2 regions of the Eubacterium sp. 1001713B170207_170306_E7 genome follow, and region 1 is predicted to be linked to the other one. Evidence: riboswitches for the same ligand, from Rfam matches in the RefSeq annotation. Region 1 holds a riboswitch; the other holds the start of a gene.
The links. A riboswitch is a leader RNA that binds a small molecule or an ion and turns the genes downstream of it on or off. The one in region 1 is predicted to bind thiamine pyrophosphate.
Positions count from the first base shown of each region.

Region 2: linked by a shared signal. The riboswitch ahead of thiW (energy coupling factor transporter S component ThiW) and the one ahead of thiC (phosphomethylpyrimidine synthase ThiC) in region 1 are both predicted to bind thiamine pyrophosphate.

Region 1 covers NZ_JADMVE010000001.1:39,396-46,650, forward strand. The annotation lists tRNA gene I2B62_RS00195 (tRNA-Thr) at 107-182, opposite strand; gene I2B62_RS00200 (hypothetical protein) at 342-593, shown strand; gene I2B62_RS00205 (hypothetical protein) at 910-1,176, shown strand; gene I2B62_RS00210 (DUF6483 family protein) at 1,231-1,638, shown strand; gene I2B62_RS00215 (gamma-glutamyl-gamma-aminobutyrate hydrolase family protein) at 1,765-2,499, shown strand; gene I2B62_RS00220 (Ig-like domain-containing protein) at 2,539-3,108, opposite strand; gene I2B62_RS00225 (hypothetical protein) at 3,241-4,095, shown strand; gene I2B62_RS00230 (manganese efflux pump) at 4,466-5,080, shown strand; TPP riboswitch at 5,139-5,239, shown strand; gene thiC (phosphomethylpyrimidine synthase ThiC) at 5,298-6,632, shown strand; gene thiM (hydroxyethylthiazole kinase) at 6,706-7,255, shown strand, end outside.
Region 2 covers NZ_JADMVE010000001.1:924,381-931,635, reverse strand. The annotation lists gene asrB (anaerobic sulfite reductase subunit AsrB) at 1-493, shown strand, start outside; gene asrC (sulfite reductase subunit C) at 511-1,554, shown strand; gene I2B62_RS04590 (GNAT family N-acetyltransferase) at 1,642-2,127, shown strand; gene I2B62_RS04585 (DUF3795 domain-containing protein) at 2,162-2,725, shown strand; gene I2B62_RS04580 (TetR/AcrR family transcriptional regulator) at 2,952-3,632, shown strand; gene I2B62_RS04575 (metal-dependent transcriptional regulator) at 3,785-4,150, shown strand; gene thiW (energy coupling factor transporter S component ThiW) at 4,227-4,748, opposite strand; TPP riboswitch at 4,801-4,909, opposite strand; gene I2B62_RS04565 (FUSC family protein) at 4,941-6,707, opposite strand; gene I2B62_RS04560 (DUF445 family protein) at 6,884-7,255, opposite strand, start outside.

The DNA of each region.
Region 1 (7,255 bases):
TTTGAGCAGATAGAGAAAATATGGTTTGGACGCCGGAAAACTGGCAGCAGAAATAATTAAATAAAAAACGGATTTACCAATCTGGTAAATCCGCTCTGTTTTTTTGTGGAGCTGAAGAGGGGAATCGAACCCCTGACCTATTGATTACGAATCAATTGCGCTACCATCTGTGCCACTTCAGCTTAAGATTTCAGCTCTCATATAATAACACAACAGCGCTGTTTTGGCAATCCTTTATTTTCAATCTTTGCACTGCCTTTTTTAAAAAATGTGAATCCGCTGGCAGCGCTTGGGTATATGCTTATGATATAAAGTGAAAAAATGGAAAAGGAGTTTAAAAAATGAATTACTTACAGTTACTTGAACGTTCAGAAAAGGAAAGAAACGAGGCACTGCTGTCCTTGGATTTGAACCGTATTAAGGTTTATTGTATAAAATTTGGTCTTTTAATTCCGGAAAACGACCGTGTTTTTTTAGAAAATGTCCATAAGGCGATTTTGCAGGTAAGGGATGCCAGCATGGAACAGAGAGAAAAATCCAGAAAATGGCTGAAAGAAAACGGCGCTTCACTTGAATGTAGTTTTATGCCTTGAACAAAAGCTAGATCAAGTGAAGGTCGGTCAGAAGGCTCCGGCTTTGAACAGAGCGTTCCATTGAACTAGAATCGAAACATAGTATAGCGAAATGAGTGGGGCAAGTCAAGGGATTGTTCCAAAAAATTTTTCATATAAAATCTGAAAAGGCATAAAAGGTTTGGAGTCAATGATTTTATTTCCTGATGTTTTATCCGGGGTGGTTTTGGATAAATATTTTCAGAGAGATTCCGGTCTTTTTATTGATAAAGAGTGACTAAAGTGGTAAAATAAATCTATAAATGTATAGAATGATATAGAATGAGGTGGATAAAGGATGGATGTTTACGCAGCAGAGAAAATTGCGACAAGAAAGTTTATAGAGCATATAGGTCAGGACTTCCTTCGTCAGAACACGAAGAATATGACCTCCAGTTCTGAGACGATAGGAAATACTTTTAAAATTACCTGGACAATGGACGATGTGAATGCCGATGAGATTCTGACAGCGGGTGACGAAAAGAATGAAACGCAGTTTGTCAGTATAACCGTGGACATGGAAAGCGGTGAAGTTCAGGTAGTAGAGGATACAACAGCCGAATAAAGAAAGCCCCGGTTCGCCGGGCTTTTTTTAGGTGAGAACAGACAGGAGAAAGCGATGCTGAAAAATGACTATTTAATGGAGATGATCGGGGCGATGTGCCGGGCGGTCAGTGAGATAATTTTTAAACGGTCAAAAAAAGAATATGCGGAATGTCATACCCTGGCCAATGACCAGTATCAAAGCCTTCTGGGCATGTCGCTTGATATGATTCTCAGCCTGCCGTCGGAAACCGTCTTTGATCTGTTGGGAAATTTTGGAGAGATCGAGCCTAAAAAGGTATTGACGCTTGTCGATCTTTTAAAAGAGGACGGTGAGGTTTTTAAGGAGGAAGGCGATGAAGCCACCGCAGATGCCATCCGTGAAAAATGCGAAGACCTCTTGAATCTGTTAGACCGTTACGATTTGGATGAAGACGCCCTTGCTGAGCTGGACAAGCGCATGGCCGCATTTGGAATTGACTGACAAGAGCAGCTCCAGTAAAGAAAGTGCTTGTTATTTTAAAGATTTTGGGGTAATATTATTTTAAAGTATTTCAATGGCGAAAGCTTGAGGAAATACTTTTTTTATATTTTGTTGGAGGAAAACAGAATGGAAAAAAAACCTAAAATAGGGGTATTGCCCCTTTATGATACAAAACAGGCAAGCAAATGGAACAGCATCTGGATTTTTCCGGGATACTTGGACGGTATTCTGGAGGTGGGAGGCATGCCCTTTGTCCTGCCGCTTTTAAAGGACGAAGCGGACATCCGCGCGCTTGTGGATGGGTTTGACGGATTTTTATTTACCGGCGGTCAGGATGTGGATCCGGCTCTTTACAACCAGGAAATGACAGAGTACTGCAATGAGGTTTCACCGGAACGGGACTATATGGAAGCGATCCTGCTAGATGAAGTCCGGAAACAGGACAAAGCCCTTTTCGGTGTTTGCAGAGGGCTTCAGTTTTTTAATGTGGCTTTGGGCGGCACCCTTTATCAGGATCTGATCGCGCAGAGAAAAGAAACCAGCCCTGTACAGCATTCTCAGAAAACAGAGTTTATCTTCCCGGTACACGATATCGAAATTCAGGAAGGCAGCAAGCTGTTTGAAATTATCGGAGAGCGGACAATTCGTGTCAACAGCATGCATCATCAGGGGATTGCGGAGCTTTCCCCACAGCTGGAGGCAACCGCGCGCGCCAAGGACGGCCTGGTAGAGGCTGTCGAGATACCAGACATGACCTATGGTCTGGCAATTCAGTGGCATCCTGAGTTTCTGTGGCCAAAGCGCGCCTATGAACGGGATTTGTTTAAAGCCTTTGTGGAGGCGGCAAAAAAGCAGGCATAAAGAAAAGGACGCATCCGGCAATGGGTGCGTCCTTTTGAATTAGCGGTTATGTCTTTTGTAAAGAATGCCGATAATAACCGCGGCGATAATGACAATCGCGGCAACGGCAGCAATGGAAGTTCCGGTGATGGAGGCCGCTGATTTTACGGTGGTAAAATGGACCTCGACAGGATCCTGGAGGTGCTGTCCGGTGGTGGAGGTTAAATGGGTATCCACCTTTATAATGTATTCCTGATTGCTCTTCAGGGTATCCTTCGGGTTAATACGGATTGTTCCCCAGTCCTCAGGGTCGATGAGATCATCGGACAGAACAATGTCCGCGTCAATCTGCCTGCCCTCACTCCAGAGGGTCACGGCCTTTTCATTGGCGGCTTTTACCGCAGTGTTGACCACATTCTGGTTAAAGGATACAGAAATTTCTGTAAAGGGCTGTACATCGGTGGCGCCGTCCTGCGGGACGCTGGAGGTCAGGGTCAGGGGACTGCCCACAGCCCCTTCATTGAGCGCGGGATCGCCGGCTGGCGTTTCGGCCAGAATTGGGCTGAAACCAGACAACAGCAGGAGGGAGAGAATCAGAGTGAGATTTGTTTTAAAAAAGTTATTTTTCATTGTAGCGACTCCTTAATTTTACATAAGCTATTATTACAGTTACCCAAATTTCTTAAATAAAAAACGATTTTCCCGTGTCTGTGTTATAATGGTTCAGAAAAGCGATGAAAATTTTTAGAAAGGAGCCAGTTTTTGAAAAAGGAAAAGAAGAAAAAAAATAAAGGCGAACCGGCAAAGAAGAGCCGCGGTAAGGTTTTTTTATACATATTGCTGCGTGTTTTAGTCGTTGCGGTGATGATTGCCCAGATCTGGAATCAAAACTGGAACAATGTTTTTCTGTGTGTTCTGACATTGATTTTGTTTATGATTCCCAGCTTTGTGGACAAGCAGCTCCACATCGAAATGCCGACAACCCTTGAAATTATCATCATATTATTTATCTTTTCAGCAGAAATTTTAGGTGAGATTCAGGAATATTATTTGATTTTTGACCATTGGGACGCCATGCTGCACACCATAAACGGTTTTCTAATGGCAGCGATTGGGTTTTCGCTGATTGATATTTTAAATCAAAATGAAAATTTCAGTATGAGCCTGTCACCGGTTTTTGTGGCGGTCTTTGCGTTTTGTTTTTCAATGACGATCGGCGTGCTCTGGGAATTTTTTGAGTTTGCCGCCGATTGGTTTTTCCAAACGGATATGCAGAAGGACACCATTATCCAGAGCATCAGCTCGGTGATCTTTAATCCAGAGGGGAAAAATGTCGCGGTCACCATTCCCATTGAGAGCATCGTTGTTAACGGACAGACCTGGAATTACGGCGGCTATATTGACATTGGGCTCATCGATACCATGTCCGACCTGTTTGTTAATTTTATCGGCGCGGTGGTCTTTTCAATTTTTGGCCTGTTTTATATCAAAGGCCGTGGAAAAGGGACCTTTGTCAAACGCTTTATGCCAAAGCTCAAGAAGAAACAGTCGAGAGAGAATATGGAAGCGGAGGATTCCGAAAGTTTGAATATTTCGGGGTCTGGCCCCAAGGAGTAAGCAGAAGAGACGTCGTGAAAAGCGGCGTCTCCTTTTGTATTCTGTGGGACTCTGGGGCTTTTACAGCCAACTTGTTAATAAAATAACTTGACAATTATGGAGGGAAATGTTATCATTATTGACAGTTAATGAAAACGTTTTTGAAACGCAGGATATAAGGTGGGATCAAGGGGGATACCATCTTCGGAAATGATATCTGAATGAACGTTTTCTTAATGGGGAAAATGAAGGGGAGTTAGATACCTGGTACAAGGGGGTACCAGGTATCTTTGTTTTTTGATAAAATTTACCAGAGGACAACGATAATTCACAGGGCTGAAAAGGTATAATATAAAAAGAACGTATAAAACTAAACAGGGAGCATGATAAAATGCTTGTTTTAATGGTATCCGCTTTATTATTCAGCCTTTCCTCCAACCTTGACAATATTGTTGTGGGCCTGGCTTTTGGCATAAAAAAAATTCATCTCGACGCCCTCTCCAACCTGATCGTGGCGGTGATCACCACGACAGGGACTGTCATCGCCATGCTGTTTGGCCGGTGGCTGTCGGGCTATATCCCAGAACGGATGGGCAATTATCTGGGCGCCGGGATTATTATGCTGCTGGGCTTTTATTTTGTCATACAGGGGTGTGTCAAGCTCTTAAAAGAGAAAAAATCAGGCACCTATGCCATGAAAAGCACCAATGAGATGGCAGAAAAAATGGATGCGTCGGTTCACGATAAAGCCCATATCCAGTACCGCGAAATTGTAGTGGTTGCACTTGGGCTGACTTTTAACAATCTGGGCACAGGAATAGCGGCCAGCATTACCGGTGTCAGCATCCGCTTAACGGCAGTGTGTACCTTTGTGATCAGTCTTGCCGCCTTATGGTCGGGCGCCCGCCTTGGAGGGCGTGTGGTAGGACCGCTTTTGGGGGATTACGCGCCCGTTGTTTCCGGTGTTTTGCTGGTGGTCTTAGGCCTCGTTGAAATGTTTTGGTAAATATGAAGAAACCCCTTGTTATTTCTCAGCACATAGGATAGAATAAGAAAGACAAATGAGTTGATGCCCGGGGAGCTTTTGCTGAGATTGGATTAAATCCTAAACCCGTTTTACCTGATGCGGTGTAACGCCGCCGTAGGGAGGACAAGTTGAGCTAAGCAGCGTACCCGTGGGTGCGCTTTTTTTGTTGAAAAACTGAAAAAGTTAAGGAGAAAATATGGAGCTGTACACAACTCAAATGGATGCCGCGCGCCGAGGCATTGAAACCGAAGCGATGAAGCGTGTCGCGGAATATGAAAACATGCCCTTAGATACTTTAATGGGCCTGGTGGCAAAGGGACAGGTCGCCATACCTGCCAATAAAAATCACCGCTGCTTAACCCCCTATGGGGTCGGCAGCGCGTTGAAAACAAAGATCAATGTCAATCTTGGAACCTCCAGAGACTGCCTGAATCTGGATGTGGAAATGGAAAAGGTAAAAAGCGCGGTTGACATGGGCGCAGAGGCCATCATGGACCTGAGCTCCTTCGGCGATACGCGTAAGTTCAGACGCAGGCTGACCGAAAGCTGTCCGGCCATGCTTGGTACCGTGCCGATCTACGACGCCGTGGTTTATTACAATAAGCCACTTCAGGAAATTACGTCCCAGGAATGGATTGACATTGTGCGCATGCACGCAGAGGATGGCGTTGATTTTCTGACGCTGCATTGTGGAATCAACCGTTCGACAGCCGACCGCTTTAAGAACAACGGCCGTCTGATGAACATTGTATCCCGCGGGGGATCGTTAATTTTTGCCTGGATGGAAATGACCGGCAATGAAAACCCATTCTTTGAGTTTTATGATGAAATCCTGGAAATCTGCCAGGAACACGATGTCACCATCAGTCTTGGCGATGCCTGCCGTCCGGGCTGTATTGCGGACGCCGGAGATATTTCACAGATTTCGGAGCTGGTAACCCTTGGAGAACTGACACAGCGCGCCTGGGATAAAAATGTCCAGATCATTGTTGAGGGACCAGGCCATATGCCCCTCAACCAGATTCAGGCCAATATGGAAATCCAGCAGACCATCTGCAAGGGCGCGCCCTTCTATGTGCTGGGACCTCTGGTGACAGACATCGCGCCGGGTTACGACCACATTACCTCAGCCATTGGCGGGGCCATTGCAGCAACCTATGGAGCTTCTTTCCTGTGCTATGTTACGCCTGCCGAGCATTTAAGACTGCCGGATGTCGATGACGTTAAGGAAGGCATCATCGCTTCAAAAATTGCGGCCCATGCGGCCGATATCGCCAAAGGACTGCCGGGAGCCGCGGATTGGGATTACCAGATGGGAGTTGCCAGACGTGAGCTTAACTGGGATAAGATGTTTGACTTGGCCATTGACCCCGAAAAGGCAAGGCGTTACCGCGCAGAGTCGACACCCGAAAATCAGGATACCTGTACCATGTGCGGCAAAATGTGCTCAGTGAGAAATATGAACAAGGTCTTAAACGGTGAGCATGTGGATATTATGGAAGATGCGCAGGAGTGCCCTTCCGGTAAATAAACAGCGTACGCAGGTGACTGGCGCGGCTTGAAAGGCCAGCCGGCATCTGCGTTTTAATTTTAAAGGAGAAAAGATGATCCGATTAAACGAAAATTTTGTTGATATTTTTGAAAACACCCGAAAAAACCCTCAGCTGGTCCACAATATTACCAATTATGTCACGGTCAACGACTGTGCGAATATTCTTTTGGCCATGGGTTCGTCCCCGATCATGGCAGATGACATAGAAGAGGTGGAGGAAATCACCACAATTTGCAGCGCTTTAGTGATCAATATTGGCACGCTGAACAGCCGGACAGTTGAATCCATGATTGCGGCGGGGAAAAAGGCCAATGCGCTGGGACATCCTGTGGTACTGGACCCCGTGGGGGCCGGCGCGTCCAAGCTGAGAACTGAAACCACACACCGCCTACTCAAGGAAGTGAATTTTTCCGTTATCCGTGGCAATATCTCGGAAATTAAAACGGTCTATGCCGGAGCCGGCACAACAAGGGGCGTGGATGCGGATGTGAAAGACACAGTGACCGATGAAACCCTGGACGCGACCGTTGCTCTGGCCAAAGAGCTGTCGGAAAGAACCGGCGCGGTCATTGCCATTACCGGCGCTATGGATCTTATCACGG
Region 2 (7,255 bases), 880 kb from region 1:
AGGAAAGCATATGGTCGTTATTACAGGTGGAACTGGTCTGGCACCGGTCCGCAGCATGCTTCATTTTTTTATGGAAAATCCAGATTATGTTGAGAGCGTGAACTTGATCTGCGGGTTTAAAAATGAAGCGGGAATTGTTTTTCGCCAGGAATTGGAAAGCTGGCGTCAATCCTTTTCGACCCTTTATACCCTCGATAACGAAAAAATAGATGGCTGGCATAAGGGTTTTGTGACAGAGTTTGTCTCGCAGGTGCCTTTTTCTGAATTTAACGGCAATTATGCGGTGGTGCTTGTAGGGCCGCCGCCAATGATGAAATTTACAGGCATTGAGTGTGTCAAAAACAGTGTGCCGGATGAGAAAATCTGGCTTTCCTTCGAACGCCGTATGTCCTGCGCAGTAGGAAAATGTGGGCACTGCCGGATTGACGAGGTCTATGTTTGTCTGGATGGCCCGGTATTCAATTATTCGCAGGCCAAGTACCTGGTGGATTAGTGAAAGGAGAGGCAAAGATGAACCATGATATTGATGTGAAAAAAGTACGGACAAACTGTTTCAGGCAATCTAAGGTACCCGGCGAATTTATGCTGCAGATGCGCGTGCCCGGTGCGGTTATCGAGGCGAAGCATCTTAAGGCAGTGGCAGAAATCTGCGAGCGCTGGGGAAATGGCTCCTTTCATATGGGAACCCGCCAGACCCTGGATATCCCGGGTGTCAAATATGACAATATTCCAGAGGTCAATCGCTATATCCAGGCTTATATTGAAGAGGTTGATATAAAAATCTGTGATTGCGAAATGGAATCGGATAATTATGGTTACCCCACCATTGGGGCGCGTAATGTTATGGCGTGTATTGGAAACACGCACTGTATAAAAGGAAACGCCAATACCTATGAGCTTGCAAAGAAAATTGAAAAGCTGATCTTTCCATCCCATTATCATATAAAGGTCGCTGTTGCGGGATGCCCCAACGACTGCGTAAAAGCTAATTTTAATGATTTTGGCATTATGGGTGTTAATAAGCAGATCTATGACTATGACCGGTGTATAGGCTGTGGCTCCTGCGTAGATGCCTGTCAGAGCCACGCTACCGGTGTGCTTACGCTCAATAAAGACGGGAAGATAGATAAAGACGCCTGCTGCTGCGTCGGATGTGGAGAGTGCACACTGATCTGTCCTACTAGCGCTTGGACAAGAGATCCTCAAAAATTATACCGTGTTACCCTGGGTGGCCGTACCGGCAAGCAGAGTCCCCGCTCAGGAAAGCTTTTTATGAACTGGGTAACCGAGGATGTCGTCTTGGGAATGTTTGCCAACTGGCAGAAGTTTTCGGCCTGGGCGCTGGATTATAAACCAGAGTATCTTCATGGCGGGCATCTTATTGACCGTGTGGGCTATAAAGAATTTATCAAGCATATTTTTGAAGGCGTCACCTTTAATCCTGAGGCAAAGGTTGCGGATGACATTTACTGGGCAGAAAACGAGCAGCGAAGCAATATACACGTAATGCCATTGTCCCAGCACAAGCACGCTGGTCCGCAGGAATCCAGATAAAAAATACGAAGATAAGAGGCACGGGTGTTTGTTCCGGGCCCTTTTCTATGTTAAGATAGGGGTAATTGATAAACAGGAGGTAGAGGCATGAAGGTCATATCATTAAGGGAAGAGCCCATCTATACACAGGCCGCCATTGATTTTTTTCAAAATCGGTGGGGAACAGATGCTAACAAAATGATATATGAGGATTGTATTGTCCATGGGCTTACAACAGAATCACCACTGCCACGTTGGTATCTTCTGCTGGACGGCGATACGATTATCGGCGGAGCCGGTTTGATTACCAACGATTTTGTAAGCCGAATGGATCTATGGCCCTGGGTGTGCGCTCTTTATATTGAAGCATCCTACAGAGGGAATGCTTACGCCGCCCGTCTGCTCGAACGCGCGCGTGAAGATGCTGGAAAGGCCGGTTATTCTTATGTTTATATCTGTACTGATCATGTTGGTTTTTACGAACGCTATGGCTACGAATACATCGGAACCGGCTACCATCCCTGGGGAGGTTCTTCCAGAATATACAGGGTTGACACCGAAACAGCTGAGAATTTAAACGGTGCTGGAATATGAGCCGGCCTGAGAAAAAGCCTAAGGAGAAAATTTAATGAAAAAAAACGAACGGGTATATCCGCAGTTTTCTCTGTGCGGTCTTAACTGCGGGCTGTGCCCGATGTACCACGTAGAGGGAGCCGGCTGCCCAGGCTGCGGCGGCAAAGGTCATCACTCCTGTGCGGTAAAAAGATGCAGCCAGGAGCATGATCATATTGAATTTTGCTTTCAATGCAGCAGCTATCCCTGCGAGCGATATGAGACATTGAATCCTTATGACAGCTTTATTACCTATCGTCATGTCTTAAAGGACTTTCAAAGGGCTGAGCAGGAAGGCCTGGAAAGCTACAAGACAATGCTGAACGAAAAAATCGAAATTTTGAGCTGCCTTTTAACGCATTATAACGACGGCAGACGGAAAACCTTTTTCTGTCCTGCTGTGAATCTTTTAGAGCTTGAGGACATAAAGCTTGTGCTGACGCAAATAAAAGATGAAATTAATCCAGAGGGAGCGCTCAAGGAAAAAGCCCGGCAGGCAGTACAGCTCTTTCAGACCATGGCAGAAAACAGAGGCATATCAATAAAACTGAATAAACAGAAAGTGGAAAAAACCAAATAGATTTGCAGTCAAAGGAAAACAAAGGCGCCTTTTCCACGCCCTTTATTATAAAACAGGCCAAAGATCGAAAATACAGCTGCAATGAGAGCATTATACCACAAATAAGAGAAATACGATCTTTATTTAACCTGATCGATAAGATAAAATAGCGGCAGTCAAAAATCTTGACAAAGTCGTGCAAGTCGGCAATAATGAATTTATTCACTGATATTACCGGAGGCTTATTATGTCACAACGTCGAAACCATACGCATAATCATAGAGGAAACGCGCCAAACAGCCCGACACGGCCACGTATATCCAAAAAACCAATGGAGCGGCGGCAGGAAATTATCCGAACGGCCTTTTTGCTGTTCTCTAAAAAAGGTTTTGAGAACACAACCATTCAGGATATCGCTGCGCAGATGAATGTGTCTGTAGGATTATGCTACCGTTATTTTAAATCCAAAACAGAGATTTTTGAGGCCGCCTGCGAGCTTTATGCCAGCGAATCCCTCCAGCAGACCCAGATACCAATGGAACCCGGTATGTCTGCGGTTGATAAACTCAATTACTTTATCAAGGATCTTTTTGATTATACGCTGAGGCATAAAGAATTTGAGGCTAATTATCACGAAACGACTGAGATAAGAACCAGCCGAATTGACAAGGTTGCAGCCAAAATGGTCGAAAATCTGATTCCGGTTATGGAACAGGGAATTCAGGAGGGTGAGTTTCACTGTGAGAACCTAGAGACCACTACAAGATTTATTGTTTTTGGCATGCTGCATACCTTTCATGAAGAGATTCCGGCTGAAAATATTGAAGATTATATTCATCACTTCGTTATTTTTATTCGAAAAATGCTGGTCGATCTTTTGAAAATAGATGATCCTGAACGCCTCTTAGCTTGGAATAAAAGAGAATAAAAAATCTTGAGGAACCACTTGGTAAAAACTGAGTGGTTTTTTGTTTTTTTGACGAGTGAATGCATTCATTTTTTTCTTGACAATAAAAAGAAGCTGGGTTATTCTATAAGTGAATGAATTCACTCAAATATAGTAATGAGGAGAGAATGTCCATGACAAATTATTCAGCGGGCGAGAATTATCTTAAGGCAATTCTGGTTCTTCATCAAAGGCTCGACAAGGTAAGAAAAACGGATATTGCAGATTTTCTTGGCTTTACAAAAGCCAGCGTCAGCTATATGGTTAAGCTTTTAGAAGCGAATAAACTGGTGAGAGTGGAAAACAACAATGTCTGTTTAACGGAAATGGGGCTTAAAGAAGCTTTGAATATTTACGAAAGGTATTTACGTATTCGCGACTTCCTGGTTTATTTTCTTGGCATATCGGCCAAGACAGCTGAGCGGGATGCCTGCCGTTTGGAGCATGTTCTAAGCCTGGAAACTTTTGAAGCGCTCAAGGAAAAAGAGGTGAGTGTATAAAAAAAGAGACCTTTACAGGTCCCGGCAACAGGTATAAAGTTCTGCAATAACAGCGTGTGCAGCGAAATGACGGGTTTCACCGCAATGTGATGTCTGTTTTATTATCTAAAAGATGCTTCATAACACCGGTCTTCTGAACAGCCGTCACTAAAACAGCGCCCAAGACCACGCCGCCGATACAGCTGATAAAGAAGGGGACGACATAAGCGAATAAAGCCGCCTCTTTTCCCATGACCATTGTCGCAACCGGGTACGCTGCGAGGGCGCCAAGGATACTGGTTCCAAAAAGCTCACCCAGATAAGTTAGTGTCAGCTTTTTAGTGTAACGAAAAACCAGTCCGCAAATCAAAGCACCACACATGCTGCCGGGAAATGCCAGCAGACTGCCGGTTCCAAGCATCACTCGTATAAGACTCGTAATAAAAGCCATTGAAACACCATAAAAGGGACCAAGGAACACCGCGGAGAGAATATTAACCATATGCTGAACAGGAAAACACCGTGCCGCTCCAAGAGGAATACTAAAGGGAGAGCAGACGACACCTACTGCGATAAGAATCCCTGCCATTGTCAATTTCCGCACATGATTTTTTTCCATGTTAGAAGCCTCCAGATAAACAAAAATGGGATAGGCCCACGCGGCGGCATACCCCCAAAATGCGATACTGTCCCTGCGTTGGCATTATCCAAATCAGGTTGTGGGTCGAAGCGACATAGCCTCCTCTCAGCCCGCTGCAGCAAGCTCCCCATGTTTGATTCCGTTTTATTATAGCTGTTTTTGAGAAAGGATTCAACCCTGACTGCTTTTTTCTGTGTTGTTCTTGGTTGTATCAAAAGTTTTTTGAAGCGTTTCGCCAGCTTCATGAATTTCATCTTTTACGTGCTGCCATTGCTTTGGAGAGATTCCCTTTACACTCAAGTACATGCTTAGATGAACAGCCACTGCCAAAAAGTGCCGGTTTTTATTCATTATTTTTTCAAAGACCTTTGCTGGAACAAGCTTCTGCTGCCCTGATAAACTTTCCAGCTGTCCGCCGACCAGGTGGAGGTTCAGAAGGTTCTCATAAAGCAAAGGACCGGCTTCCTGCTTTTCTGCAAGATTCCACAGATTATAGAGAATAAACAAATCCGATTTAAAAAGGCTGGTGAGCTCATATCGAAAGACGTCCTGTTTGCGTGTTCTGAAGATAAAGATTCCTCCAAGTACTGCGATGGAGACACCTCCAATAACACAGAAAACCCGGAATAATACCAGGTCCATGACGCCCAGTTGTGGCAAAAACATAACGGAGGTCATTTGTGTACTGATCATGGTACTGACAATCGAGCTTTTTATGGTCAGCATAAAAACCAGACCAATAGCGACGGTAAGCGGCAGGCGGATGGACGCTGGGATATACTGTGTAACAAGAACAAAGAAAATCATTCCCAGAATGGTGCCTGTAACCTTAAAGGCTGCTTTTCTCAGTGTGTCGCGGATATAGATACTGGCAGATAAATACCCCATAAGCGGTATCCAGTAGCCATGCCACTCATTGAGCGGAATATTGAACCAATACGGAATATAGTGTGCGACAGCAGTACAGGCAGTGACAATCACAGCGGTCTGCAGTGCGAAACGCATCTGAAAAAAATCGAGACTGAACCGGCGGCGCAGGCTGAAGGACTTGTAACGAAGCCCCTCTTTAATGGAAGTGTTAAGATCTGTGCGGTGACTGTCATCCAGCAGACGGTCCCGAAGTGTCTCAAGAATCAACAGAAGCTCCCGATTCAGGCGATTTTCGGTTAGGGATGGCCTTTTTAGAAATGCCTGCAGATCAGCTGCTAATAATTGGGGATCTTCTGCTTTTTCCATTCGATCCCCCAAAACAGAGAATTGAGCCTGATCACTGGTGGGAAGCTCTTGTGAAGCTGCGCCGATAGCCTGGAGTACTTGTCCCAGTTGTTCGAGGCAGAGCATTAAACCATAAGTATATTTCTGTCTGCCGTTCATCAACCCCATTTGTCTGAAAACAGCGGGATAAATATTGCTGCTCAGCTTCTGGGAAAGGGCGTCCAGCTTTTTATCGATTGCTTCATCTTCCTTTTTGATTTTTTGGCCCAATAATTTAAATCCAGTTCCTGCGCAGGCGAGCGCTTCCTGTATAAGAGGATCAACGGCTGGTGTTTTTTGCCGTTTTTGCAGCAGAAGCGTTATTCCGGTACAGACAGCCAGGCAGTAAAGAAGGGCCAGAATACGAATCGGAAGTGCTGCCAGTGTTCCCGGGCTGATCTGCATAAGGATAAAGGCCATGCCGGGAATATAGTAATTTGTTTTTAGAAACTCATTGGCATCGGCATAGATCAGGAAAAAAATCAGTATAAAACCAAAAATAATCAATGTGGCAAAATGCATAGAAACCAGAGTTCCTAAAATGGCGTAACCAACCAGCCACAGGGCGTCAAGCAGCATATTAACAATGGACAGGCAGTTTTTAACCATTGTCTGGGTGTATAAAAGAAAAACAAGAGCGATAACCGCGTTGCTCCGGCCGAAGAGCAGAATAACAGACCCCATAAGTAACAAACCGAAAACGATGGCGGGTAAGGCTTTCGGCAATGCTTTAAAGAAATTTTTGATGGCTTTTATAATTGAGATCACTCCTTAAGGTTTTTCTTTTAAAATACCCTTTTGAGAAAAAATAAAGCAATAAAAAACGATTCTGACCATTTTCAGAATCGTTTTTATTGCTTTTAGAAGAAATTCATAATTAAGCCCATAATCATACCCAACAGACCGCCGAGCCATATAATGGCGTTTAGTTCTTTTTTCATGATGCTCAGAATGATTTTTTCCATCTCCAGAACATCGAAGCCATTGATCTGATCTTCTACCAGCTGGGGAATATCCAGAGCGGCGAGCGCCTTGGACAGGTTATTTTCAACCATATTATGATAGGCTTTAAGCAGACTTTCCTTTACTTTTGGCACACTTGAGCCAAAGCGTTCATAGAGCTCAGCCAGACTGTAATCCAGTATTTCATGGCTTTCGCGGTTTACCAGATTACCGATTATTTCCTCGCCGCGTTCAAAGACCATATTGTTGATTGTCTCCTTGAGCTTTTC